3 regions of the Paenibacillus ilasis genome follow, and region 3 is predicted to be linked to each of the others. Evidence: predicted binding sites of a transcription regulator. Region 3 holds the regulator's gene; each other region holds the start of a gene.
The links. Region 3 encodes Rex, which represses fermentation and respiration genes when NADH is low (regulators of the CRP and FNR family bind a similar motif). Its sites were predicted from a motif close to TTGTGAAATATTTCACAA; they were not measured.

Region 1 (4,290 bases), on a different contig from region 3:
CTGATGGTACTTGGTCCAATATGGACATGGCGGCCGGCGGCTTTGGCGGCAGCCAGTTAACGGTTAACGTCTTTGGCGATTCTCTGGAGCAGATCAAGCCGGTGGCTGATCAAATCGCAGAGCTCGCAAACAAGGATACCGCAACCTTTGACAATGCAGAAACCAGCTTGTCCGAAGCGTTCGAGCAGTATACGCTGGTTGCCGACCAAGAGAAGCTAAGCTCCCTTGGCCTGACAGCAGGACAACTCGCGATGAAGCTGGCTCCTGTACGGGAACGTCCGGTCTTGACCGAAGTCAAAATTGAGGACAAGACCTACAATGTTTACATTGAGACGGACAGCAAAACCTACAAGAGCATTAAGGAAATCGAGAACGAAACCGTCACCTCTCCGCTCGGGATCGAAGTACCGATCAAAGATGTGGCCAAGGTGGAAAAAGGAACGACTCCAGATTCCATTATGCGCATCGACGGGAAAATGGTTGTGACCGTCACAGCCGATATCTTGTCCAGCGATGTTGGTTCGGCCTCCACCAACCTGGAGACTGAAGTGAACAAGCTTGAGCTTCCAGACGGCGTATCCGTCCAGTTCGGAGGCGTCACCGAGCAAATCAACGAAACCTTCGGACAGCTTGGACTCGCTATGCTGGCAGCCATTGCGATTGTATACTTTGTGCTTGTGGTTACATTCGGTGGCGGTCTCGCACCGTTCGCCATCCTGTTCTCACTGCCGTTCATTGTCATCGGAGCCATTATCGGCTTGCTCGTCACAGGCGAGACACTGAACGTGTCTGCACTCATGGGCGTACTCATGCTGATCGGTATCGTCGTGACCAATGCGATTGTATTGATCGACCGCGTGATCCATATGGAACGCGAAGGAATGAGCACCCGCGAAGCCCTGCTTGAAGCCGGGGCTACCCGTCTTCGTCCAATCTTGATGACGGCACTCGCAACCATCGGCGCTCTCCTGCCTCTCGTATTCGGCTGGGAGAACAGCGCAGGCATCATCTCGAAAGGTCTTGGCATTACGGTTATCGGCGGTCTGATCAGTTCGACGCTGCTCACGCTCGTAGTGGTACCTATCGTGTACGAGTTCCTGATGAAGTTCAGCAAGAAAAGAATCGAAGATTAAGTAGAACACCAAAGCCCCGGCTTCCTACATTAGGAGACCGGGGCTTTTTTTGATGACGATGATGTTGTTGTCTTGCTCGCTAATGTACCAGCACAGCTTCCCTGGAATGCTTCCACGTCTTCAGCATGTTCAGATCCTGTGCGAGGAACTCCTCCAGCAGACTGAATACCGACTGATAAAGCGGACTTTTCGTGGATTCCTTCAAATCTTTGCAGAGAGATGGCACCCATGACAACAGATGCTCCTCCAGAAACTTCTCTTGAACCTCCATCAATTGCAGCATGCTATGTTCACAATACGTATTGTTCAGCATACGGTCATGAAGCAGTGTCATAAATTCCAGTTCAATGGCTATATGATCGTCCGCTTCGCCGTGCAGTTTATTAAAGGCAACACCGACGGATGCATAACAATCGGCTAAATCCTGAGCGCATCCATCCTTCGTATAATGAGACTCTGCCGCCTGACGCTGTTTGGACTGCTGAAGCAATCGACGGTATTCCGCCCCTTCATATTCGCAAATCCGAACCAATTCCTCAGGTGAGCGTCCACATAAATATGTCATCAGGTCCGTACCGGCCTTCAAACATTCCGCAGCCTTGCTAATTCCACTTCCGCGGCTCCATTCCGCAATCATAGACAAGCTGGGCCAATTGCCCAAAAAATCAATCAGCAGCTCGTAGACCGTCCCCCGGTTTTCAAGCCATCTGTGACAGACGTCAGGCACCTCCAAAGTTTGAACAGGTGATATCGCCATATCGAACCTCCTATTGGTAACCTTTCTTGTTGGATGTGATATCCTTGACAGTATATCTTAGATGAACGTCTAATGAAAGCAGTTTGAAATGATTTCCGAAAATTTCGGAAAAATCAGGAAACTTTCGGAAATCTAGAATGTCACTACTCGCTTTCAAGGGGAGAAAGCTTTTGTCCACAGCTTCAATATACTGGATCCCGAAAGCGTTTTCTGTGATTCTTCTCACAAAACAATGGCCGTTTTGCCGCAGCTTGTCCTGCCGGCATGACCCAAAAGGTGCATTGACTCCCGTACGGGGAATAGCTACAATGTGACCATGCATGCTATAAAGGGGGATTTCCATGATCGAACCGCTTAAAGATTCTTTCGGTCGGGTCCATGATTATATTCGTATCTCAGTGACGGATCGATGCAATCTTCGTTGTGTCTATTGTATGCCGGAAGAAGGGGTGGAATTCCAACCTCACGATCAGATTATGAGCTATGAAGAGATCGCAGCGATCATGCGCGTCCTTGCCCCTATGGGCGTCTCCAAAGTACGCCTTACCGGCGGCGAGCCGCTGGTGCGCAAGGATCTGGAGTCCTTGGTCCATATGATTGCTTCCATTGATGGAATTCAAGATATTTCCCTCACCACCAACGGGATCATGCTCCCATCCAAAGCTCGTCTGCTTAAGGAAGCGGGACTTACCCGAATCAACATCAGCCTGGATTCGCTTCATGAGGAGCGATACGCCCGCATCACGCGCGGCGGTCAAGTGCGCAAAGTGCTGGAAGGCATTGAAGCCGCTTATGAAGCCGGCCTGGATCCCATCAAACTGAACATGGTGTTAATGAAGGGCTTCAACGAAGACGAGATTCGCGACTTTATCGCGCTGACGCTCGATCGTCCCCTTCATGTCCGCTTTATTGAATACATGCCGATCGGCCAAGCATCCGATGCCTGGCGAGATTCATATATGCCGCTGAGCCGGGTATCCGAAGTGTGCCAGGAGGCGGGTTGGACCATTCAAGAAGAGCAGGGGCCATCCAGCAATGGGCCCTCACAAAATATGAAGGTGGTTGGAGCTACAGGAACCTTCGGTCTGATCCATCCGGTCAGCGATCATTTCTGCGATTCCTGCAACCGCCTCAGGCTGACGGCTGACGGCCACATCAAAGCTTGCCTGTACTGGTCCGACGAATTTAACGTGCGCCGCGTCGTCGATGATCCTTCCGCGGTGGCGAACCTGTTCCGCAAAGCGCTGGGCGCCAAACCGCTGAATCATGAAATGGCGCTCGCGCTCGAGAAAAAAACGCAAAGCCATACCCCCACCGTCCGGCGTATGTCACAGATCGGTGGATAAACCATCTGCTGTGCGTATAATAGCCGAAGGCAGTCGTTTTATCTATATTAAAATCCCCGCCAAGCATTTAGATGGCGGGGATTTTTTTAGGATGAGTACCGGTTTCATCAACCTTTGCACCTTGATGCTGCTATGAGAAACTCTACTATTGTTCCTCAGGAAAGTCCGAGTTCAGCAGGCCGCCTGCTGCCTCGTATTCCCCAGGCGTGTTCATATTAAATAAAATCCTGCGCGGATCAAGGCCCGTCATTGCCTCTAATTGCTCCTCGTGCACGAAGACGGCATCCAGCTCCTGCACCCACTCTACCATGCGCAATTGTCCCTTGATCAGCCTGCGTTCAAGGCCTTCTGCGGTTTCTTTGCGATAAGCCGCCAGCAGCGGATGCACCCTACCATCTACAACGGGGATGACCGCGGCGGCTGTGTGCTGCTTGTTCGCCAGATCCAGTAGTCCCCGAAGGAAACGCTCATGGATATGGGGCATGTCGCACGCAGCAACCATGTTCCATGTGCTTTGGGATGACTTGAGCGCTGCATGGAGTCCCGCCATCGGGCCTTGCCCGACATAAAGGTCGGGAACGCATTCCAGTCCGAGAAATGGATAAGAGTCCGGGGCATTGGTGGATAGGATTACCCGTCCGCTAACCTTGCCAAGCGCCTGAACGGTTCGTTCGATTAGACTCATTCCCTCTATGGGCAGCAGCGCCTTGTTTCTCCCCATTCTCCGGGAGGCTCCACCTGCAAGCACGATACCCGTCACCTGGTCCGGCGGAAGGCCGACATCTATGGGTTGACCGCTCATATGCTCTACCAGCCTTTCTTACACGTTGTAAAAAAACTTGATTCAGTTTATAGGTTAATAACCAGAATAATGGAAAATCATTTAAAAGATGGTTTGTATCCCTTTTCAATGCGTGATACATTGAAAGGAAAGCGGCTTTTTTTTCGTTGCCGCGATTTTGGATTGCATTCGGTTTGAAAGGAATGACCTACTTGCGGAATATGGACAATGCTCAACCTTCGCTGACATCGCTCAAGCTGTTCAACTTCTTCA
Region 2 (4,290 bases), on a different contig from region 3:
TGACAACCAAATATCCTCCAAAAAACGGGATCCCTATTATGGCTGATGTGATACAAAAGAACTTACGAATAAAAGAAGTATCCATAAAAAAAGCCGTGTACAGCAGAAACAGGCAGGCTAGCACAAACATAAACTGCCAAGTGATTTGCCCCATGCTACGGATTTCCGATAAGATATCGCGTTCATGATTTAGCGCCTTTCTGAAATTATTTGAACAGTCCGCTAATCCAGCGAACTCCACTTTCGACCACTTTAGCTGCGCCATCACCGACAAAGGCTCCAGCCGCACCTCCCACATAGGAACCGATAGCCGAACCAACCGGGCCGCCAACCATCGCACCGGCTCCGCCTGCTTGCCTTTAACCCATGGCGCATTATGAATTTTAGTTCGGGACGGATTTCTGGGATCTACTTTGAATTGTACCTTCTTAGCTAAGACTAAGGAAGTGCCCACAGAGCTGTAAAGGAGAGTTCCCCACTGAAGGCAAAGCGTGGCTGAGCAAAACCACGATTCTACGGATCGCGTTGGTCAGGAGGTTTTCTAATTGATATTTTGATTAAATTCAACAAGCGAAACGAAACAACCAGTCTCCGATTGTTTTCGGTGACTGGTTGTTTAGACTTATCAGTATTTTGATCGCTGTCTCACAGAAGGGGCAGTCCCCCCTAGTTAGAAAGCCAAAGGCTTTTAGAATCCAATTCAGGTGAATCCCAAGGTGAACGGCTTCCCTTCTTACGGAGAGAGTATCCGTTTTTGACCGGTGAGCTCCTGAATCGGCTTAATGTTTTGAGTGAATTCAAGCGTGCCTATATAGTTTCCTTCTTCATCTCTCACGGCAAAATAACGAATGTAGACAAATTTATCTTTAACCGGGATCCAGAAATCTTCTGCATCTTTGACACCTGCTTTGAAATCAGCAAGCAGCTGATTGACGACGTGAACGCTTTGCGGAGGGTGGCAGTTCTGAACACTTCGGCCGATCACCGCTTTGGTGCGAACGAAGATTCTCTCTTTGCCCTGTGAAAAATATCGAACGATATCATGCTCATCGATAAAGGTTAGGTCGACTGGTAAATGATTTAAGATGGATTCCATCTGTTTGACCGATAAAATGCCAGTACTCATTCGGATATACCCCTCTTGTAGCGGAGAAGACGCCAATCCCTGATCTGTGCCAGGTTCAGCTGCTCTTTCAGGAATCCATGCTTGATCCGGCGCAATTAAACAATAACCGACTTCTTCGCTTTGGGCAGCAATTTGAAGCCATTCATCTTCCGTCAACTTTTCCAGAGCCATAGGTAATAAGATATGTTCCTCTTTATAGATCATTTCTGTTACTTCATTTAAGACGCGTTTGGCAAGGTCCACTACGCTCTGCGCATTGCCCTCATCATGAGCGAGTTTGGATTTTACTTCTTTTATTCCCATTCGGATACCGTCATCGACTGCCCACATCACTTTGGTCGGTCCATAAATTCCGTATTTCTCGAGAAATGGAAAGAGCAAATTTTCTTTGCGGCTGTAGTGTTTGTCTACGTCATAGAGGAGACTGAAATCCTCCAGCAATTTGAGGCGATTTGCCTCCCCTTGATCCTTCAGAAATTGATCCAGATGCAGCGCGATTTTGAAATTTGCCAGTCGATCGATTTCTTGGTTCTCCATCTTAAAGGTAAACACAGGATGTCCAGGCTGCTCTTCGGGTTTATGAGCTCTGTGAATGTCTTGGATGGAACCTTTGAATACAGCAGCATGCACACTGCACAGTCGCTGTACTTCGGTTACCGGTATTCCTTCCTCCTGCATTAGCACTTGCTCCAGCTCCGAAATTTCATCAACCGATATTTCGCCTACAGCTTGGTTGAATTTTGACTTCACTTCCTCCACGCTTTTTCCATGGTGCAGCTCTTTAATGATTTCCTTGAGTAAATGTATACGGGCCGTTCGATGAGCAGAAATTCCTTCCTCACGGTTATTAATTAATTCACTCATGTTCATCACCTCTGTTTTGTTTCGATATATAAAGATGAAGTTCTATTCTGTTTACTTCTCTAAACTAGCATCCTCATGCTCCTTCACTTGTGATTAAAAGCACAAAGGTAATGAAGATTCATTGAACAAAGAAAAAGTAATCCATCTTCTTCGAAAAATCTCTGTCCACTTGACGAAATGGCCGCACGACTGAACGCGAAGCCCGCTCGGCCATAAATACGTAACATCCCTTGTTTCCGAATTGCATCTGGGCCGGTAAACAAAAAGCGACCGGTCACGGTCGCTTCTTTATGGAATGTACGGAGGGGATTCAAACCCCTATAGTGAAAAATCCGTAACACCCTTTTTATATGCATATTTCAGGGTATATGTTTCTTCGGTTCCGTAGGGCATGGTAGCCATTTTTATGCGAGTATAATCAAGCCGGCTCTCTCTTAACACTCTTTTTACCAAGGCTATCGCCCGTTCTTCTTCCGTAATGACACAGAATATATTAAGCGAATATTTTTTTGGATCGGATATGTTTTTCCCCATATCAAAACCGTCAACATGGCCTAAATCTGCATCTGCTAAAGATAGTTGCAAGTATTTCATTACTTGTTCTCTCAACCAGTGATCACGTTGGCTGCCTTTTACACTTTTCAGAGGATACTGTACAACTAACCAGAATTTTTCGCTCATTCAGATTCACCAGCCAATCTTCTGTTAATGTAGACATTAAGGATTATTATACCACAAATGGAAAAGCCACCAACCCGAACGGGCTGATGACTTGTGCATGGTTTTATGGAGGCGAGCCGTGGCTTGGCAGGATGTACGGTATGCCGCTAAAGCTTACCCGCTATGTAACGGCATAGGCTTTTTTGTATTACTGTTATTCAGTTCGGCAGCAACTAGCCGCGTACAGATTCCCTGATTAGGATACCGCCATCCAGCATTGTTAAAGTCCATCGATTTTGCGTTAATTGAGGACACTGGTTCCGCTATTTCCTTGTTTTTACCGATTTCGAAGCAATATGCGGACAAGAGATCCGCTATTCCGGGATTTATCACGGATTATTCCGTGATTATGATACAATAGCGGATCCTCTGTCCGCGTGAACTCCAGAATAGGCCGAGTCCCGTAAATAACGGATCCCCTGTCCTCATGATCTTCTTAATGGGCGAATTTCAGCATATAGCAAGGCCTCTTCCGTCCGCATAAAACGAGAATAGGCCGAGTCCCGTAAATAAGGGATCTTCATCCACTTGCCAACGGAAAGCGGTACTTTCTTGTTCGAAGGCTGTTAACGCCACCATTCGTGATCTCTTGTACCTGCCCCCAAGACGGCTTCGCCGTTCCAGCTGTAATTCCGGACCTCCCCGGCAATCTTCCATAGAGAAGGACAACTGTTATACATCCAGTCTAACGGCTCCGCTGTCGGAAGCGGACGGGAAGCTGCCCCAAAGGCCTGCCGCACCTCCCGCTTCTGCTGCCCGCTTAACTCCTTCTGGTCGGCCGACACGAAGAGCGGCGTACCGCTGTTTGCCAGCAGATCGAGCCACTGACGGTTGAATTCCCAAGGCACCTCGGTGGTAATGCCCACGCAATCCGCGTCATGGCTGAACAAGGTTCCATGCTGAGGCATCCGGAAGGCCAGCGTATTCACGCCCATTCTGCGTGTTCTTTCCCACGATCTGCCGCTGGTATCATCTCCGGTGCGCTGAATTTCAAACAATCCCGCCGCCAGATGCCCAATCGTATTGCAGCCGATAATCAGACTGTCCTTCGAAGCCTCTGCAATCGTCCGGTACAAGTCGAGAACGATTTCGGCGGTGGTGCGGGAAGTATCGCTCAAGGCGTACGGCAGCGCATGGGCTTTTCCCTTCATCTGAAAACCCCATTGTCCGAATAGATCGAAGGTCGAGAAATCATGCTTGATCAGCTCATAACCCCATTCATGCAACCGACTCATCGTTTCCGCGACATATTCAAGCACATCCGGGCGGCTCGGATCTAAGAAATGCCCGCCTTTCGTGTAACGGATCCAGGATTCCGGCACCTTCTCCTGCGTTAAGAGCGGACGACACCAGATGCCGGGTCGGACGCCAGCCTGCTTCATTTCATCCGCCAGTTCCGCCATGTCGGGAAAATCGCGATTTCCTATCCATGGACCGCCGTTACAGGTGCCGGAGCTGATCTGCCAGCCGTCATCAATGACCATGAACGGACGATTCGTTAAGCCCTCCGCCATGGCGGAAATAAACTGCGAATCTTCTACAATTTGATGATGGGAGCTTTTGCCGTAGGCATAATACCA
Region 3 (4,290 bases):
GGCTCTTCGCCAGCTGCTGCAAGTTTCATCCCATGAGAAGGCTGTCGAGTGGTCTTCCATCATAGATCGGATTTATCCGGATCTGATCACCGTAAAAGAGAATTGGGATCGACTCAGCGATCAATTGTTCGGACTGCTTCCGGAACGCGGAGATGCATCTCCAGGAGACGCCGGTCAATTCTCGCTTCGCTTATCGCCTCTTAAGAAGCCGAAGGATTGGGATTCGCTTGCCGAGCTGGAACATCAAATTCATGTGATACTGGGCGATGTCGTACGCAAGGGTGACAAGCTGATCGCCGAAATGAAGGAAGATCTCGACGATTACAGTGCCGACAGTCTGTTAACAGACCTATCGGGTCTGTTTAAGGACCTGGCCGCACACCGCGAGGACCTGAGGTCCTTCATGGCCCTGAATGATGAAGGCACGGTATACTGGATGGAGGCTAACGGCAATTTCCGCGGGAAATCGCTGCAACTTTATGCGGTGCCTGTCGATGTAAGCACCCACTTGAAGGAATTGTTTTTTGACAAGAAACAAAGCGTGATCCTGACGTCGGCGACCTTGTCGGTGGACAAATCGTTCCAGTTCATGATCGAGAATTTGGGTCTACAGGAAGCGGCAGATAGCGGCAACCTGAACACGGTTCTGCTGCCGTCCCCGTTTAATTACAGGGAGCAGGCTCTCCTTGTCGTGCCGCGCGATTTTCCGAGCGTGAAGGGCTCGGTCGGGGATGCACTCTTTGTGAATACACTAGTGCAATCATTGGCCGATACGGCAATCGCTACGCATGGACGTATGCTTGTCCTGTTCACCTCGTACCGGATGCTGCGTCAGGTGCATGAGCCCTTGAAGGAGGCGCTGGCATCCAGCGATATTACCGTACTGGGACAAGGGATGGATGGAACCAGCCGTACCAAGTTAATCCGGAGATTCCAGGATAGCAGCGCCTCGGTTCTGCTGGGTACCAGCTCCTTCTGGGAAGGGGTTGACATACCCGGTGAGGCGCTCACTTGCCTTGCGATCGTCCGGCTGCCGTTCCAGCCGCCGAATCACCCTTTGGTTGAAGCCAAGAGCGAATTGCTGCAGCAGCAGAAGAAGAACCCCTTCATGAAGCTTTCGGTTCCGCAAGCCGTCATTCGCTTCAAACAGGGATTTGGCCGACTGGTACGGACAGCGCAAGACAAGGGGATTGTCATCGTGTACGATACCCGGGTCATTGAATCCTATTACGGAAAATATTTCCTATATTCCTTGCCGGGACCAAAGATGGAGCACATGCCGACCGAGGGGATTGTTCCCCGAATTTCGGAATGGCTGCAGGAAGAGGCAGGCGTAGAGAACCAAGCTGAATAAAGTGAAACCATGAACGATCACATTGAAATGTAGTTATTAACCTATTATTAGGGGGAGCATGCATGAAATCGGAAAAAATTTCGGAAGCCGTGGTCCGCAGATTACCTGTATACTTGCGCTATTTGAATGAGCTTCAGAAAAGGGAGGTCTCCACGGTTTCCTCCCAGGAACTGGGACAAAAACTGGACCTCAATCCTGCTCAAATTCGTAAGGACCTAGCGTATTTCGGTGATTTTGGACGGAAAGGGATCGGATATGACGTATCTTATCTGATCGAGAAAATTCGCCAGATTCTAAAGCTGGACCAGAAGATCAATGTCGCATTGATTGGGGCCGGTAATCTTGGACATGCATTATCAAATTACAATGCATTTCTGAAGGACAATATGAAGATTGTGGCGGTTTTCGATTCGTATTCTCCCAAAGTTGGTATGAAAATAAACAATTTGGTTGTACAGCCGATGGAGGAACTGGAGAAGACGGTTCATGAGTACGGCATTCGTATCGGGATTATTACCGTTCCGGATTTTGAAGCGCAAAATGTAGCGAATCAGCTTATCGCCGCAGGCATCGAGGCTATTCTGAATTTTGCGCCGACCATCCTGAAAGCTCCATCCCATATCCGGATTCATACGGCTGATTTTACTACGGATTTGCAAAGTTTGGCCTATTATTTGGATAACGGTAAGGAGGATACAGCACATGACGACAACGAAGTGGATGGTTAAAAACGGAACGTTTGCGGTACTAGAGAAAGGAAGGTCCGTGCTACGCGGATATATGGTTGTAGAGAATGACCGGATAACCTACCTGGGTGAAGAAGAGCCAACCGTCCAAGAGGGAACAGAAATTATCGACGGAACCCATCTGTTTTTCCTGCCTGGATTGGTGAACACGCACGGACATGCGGCGATGTCGCTTCTCCGCGGTTATGGCGACGATCTGGCACTGCAGGTATGGCTTCAGGAAAAAATGTGGCCGATGGAAGCCAAATTCACGGCCGACGATGTGTACTGGGGAACCTCACTCTCCGTGCTTGAGATGATCAAAGGCGGAACCACGACGTTTGTGGATATGTATGATCATATGGATCAGGTTGCAAAGGTTGTGCAGGACTCAGGAATGCGCGGCGTACTGACACGCGGTGTCATCGGATTATGTCCGCCTGAGGTGCAGCAGCAGAAGCTGGATGAGGCGGTTGCATTCGCGAAAGACTGGCATGGCAAGGCGGATGGAAGAATTACGGCGATGATCTCGCCGCATGCACCTTACACATGCCCGCCGGATTTCATCGAGAAATTCGTTCAGGCATCCCATGATCTGAATCTGCCTTTGCATACGCATATGTCCGAAACGGAAACGGAAGTCGCTCAGAATGTAAATGATTACGGACTCCGCCCTGTTGCCCATTTGGAGAAGCTTGGCATGTTTTCCCGTCCAACGCTGCTTGCGCATGCCGTCCATCTGACCGATGAAGAAATCGAAATCCTGGCTAAGCATCAAGTGATGGTGTCGCATAATCCAGGCAGCAATCTGAAGCTTGCCAGCGGCATCGCTCGCGTGCCTGCACTACTGAAAGCCGGGGTCACCGTGTCTTTGGGTACCGATGGACCTGCGAGCAATAATAATCTGGATATGTTTGAAGAGATGCGCCTGGCGGCACTGATCCATAAAGGAGTAAGCGGGGATCCAACCGCGATTCCTGCATCCGAAGCGCTTCGGATGGGTACAGAGTATGGTGCCAAGTCAGCTTTCCTTGCGGATATCGGTACGCTTGCGGTAGGAATGAAGGCAGATATGATCGCACTGAACACGGATCAGGCGCACTTCCTTCCGAAGACGGATTATATTTCTCATGCTATCTACTCCGCCAGTGCGAAGGATGTTGAGCATGTATGGGTTGACGGTAAGCAGGTCGTGAAGAATGGCGCGAGCCTTACTCTCGATGAGGAACGTATCCGGCGGGAAGCGCAGCGTGCCTTTGAGCGTCTTACAACCCTCTAGGGAATAATCAAGGGGAGCGAGGAAGACGGATTTGAAGAAAAAAACGAAGTGGATCTTGCTTAGTGTATCCGGCGTGCTGCTGTTACTGCTTGGTTTACAGCTCTATTATTCATATGTTATGAAAGACACTTGGAATGAAGAAAGAATGGCGATTGCTGCCGCCAAGCAGCATGGCCAATTGGTTTCGTCCGGAAAGACCTATAAATCGGTGTGGGGCGAGGATAATAACTATTGGGTGGTAAGCGGCAAGGATCAGGACAATCAAGATCGTATGGTATGGGTAAAATTTACAGATGACAACATACCTGTTGAAGGTGCCGATGCTGTCCAGTCCGTTTTATTGAATACAGGGATGTCGGAAGCCCAGATTCGGGATCAGATTTATAACGAATTGCCTGGTGTGGAAATTAAGCGATTGCTGCCTGGAATGTATGAAGGCGAGTATGCCTGGCAGCTGCAGTATGAACACAACGGTCAGCGCGGCTATCGGTTTTATCGTTTTCAAGACGGTAACACGATCGGTAATGACATTATTCTTCCAAATCAATAATAAACGAAGTAAAGAGAGGCGTCCCTTACTATTTAAGAGGGGGCTTCTCTTTTTCCTTCATAATTGTAAGCGCATTCAGAAAAAATATGGAAAAACTGTTCTAAATATTTTCACAGACATGCATGAAAAAGTATATAAGATGTGATATACTCGTACTTGTACAAAACGAGCATATAAATTACATGCATCGCAATATATCGTTGTTATATGTATTTTTGTGTTACCAAATGATAGACAAAATTTTATACAGGAAATGAAGGAGGAACTTCATGAAACTACGCATTGTACCTATCATGCTGACTGTCGTGATCTCAGCATCGGTTCTCTTTGGCGGATGGTTTCTGTATCGGCAGATGGCTTTGCAAAATCCGCTGGCAAATGT

Region 1: a site for Rex is predicted at 2,101-2,118, ahead of ACETK5_RS29640 (TorD/DmsD family molecular chaperone). Genes of this name have one in related genera too.
Region 2: a site for Rex is predicted at 2,078-2,095, ahead of ACETK5_RS21180 (DUF438 domain-containing protein). Genes of this name have one in related genera too.

The regions. Positions count from the first base shown of each region.
Region 1 is NZ_JBHDJG010000004.1:492,971-497,260, reverse strand. Features, by position in the region: gene ACETK5_RS29645 (efflux RND transporter permease subunit) at 1-1,133, shown strand, start outside; gene ACETK5_RS29640 (TorD/DmsD family molecular chaperone) at 1,213-1,890, opposite strand; gene moaA (GTP 3',8-cyclase MoaA) at 2,232-3,236, shown strand; gene mobA (molybdenum cofactor guanylyltransferase) at 3,382-4,038, opposite strand; gene ACETK5_RS29625 (MFS transporter) at 4,230-4,290, shown strand, end outside.
Region 2 is NZ_JBHDJG010000002.1:210,619-214,908, reverse strand. Features, by position in the region: gene ACETK5_RS21190 (hypothetical protein) at 1-154, opposite strand, end outside; gene ACETK5_RS21185 (hypothetical protein) at 207-335, opposite strand; gene ACETK5_RS21180 (DUF438 domain-containing protein) at 734-1,990, opposite strand; gene ACETK5_RS21175 (hypothetical protein) at 2,309-2,671, opposite strand; gene ACETK5_RS21170 (glycoside hydrolase family 36 protein) at 3,277-4,290, opposite strand, start outside.
Region 3 is NZ_JBHDJG010000001.1:3,705,356-3,709,645, reverse strand. Features, by position in the region: gene dinG (ATP-dependent DNA helicase DinG) at 1-1,354, shown strand, start outside; gene ACETK5_RS16645 (redox-sensing transcriptional repressor Rex) at 1,417-2,082, shown strand; gene ACETK5_RS16640 (amidohydrolase) at 2,057-3,358, shown strand; gene ACETK5_RS16635 (cell wall elongation regulator TseB-like domain-containing protein) at 3,390-3,908, shown strand; gene ACETK5_RS16630 (hypothetical protein) at 4,178-4,290, shown strand, end outside.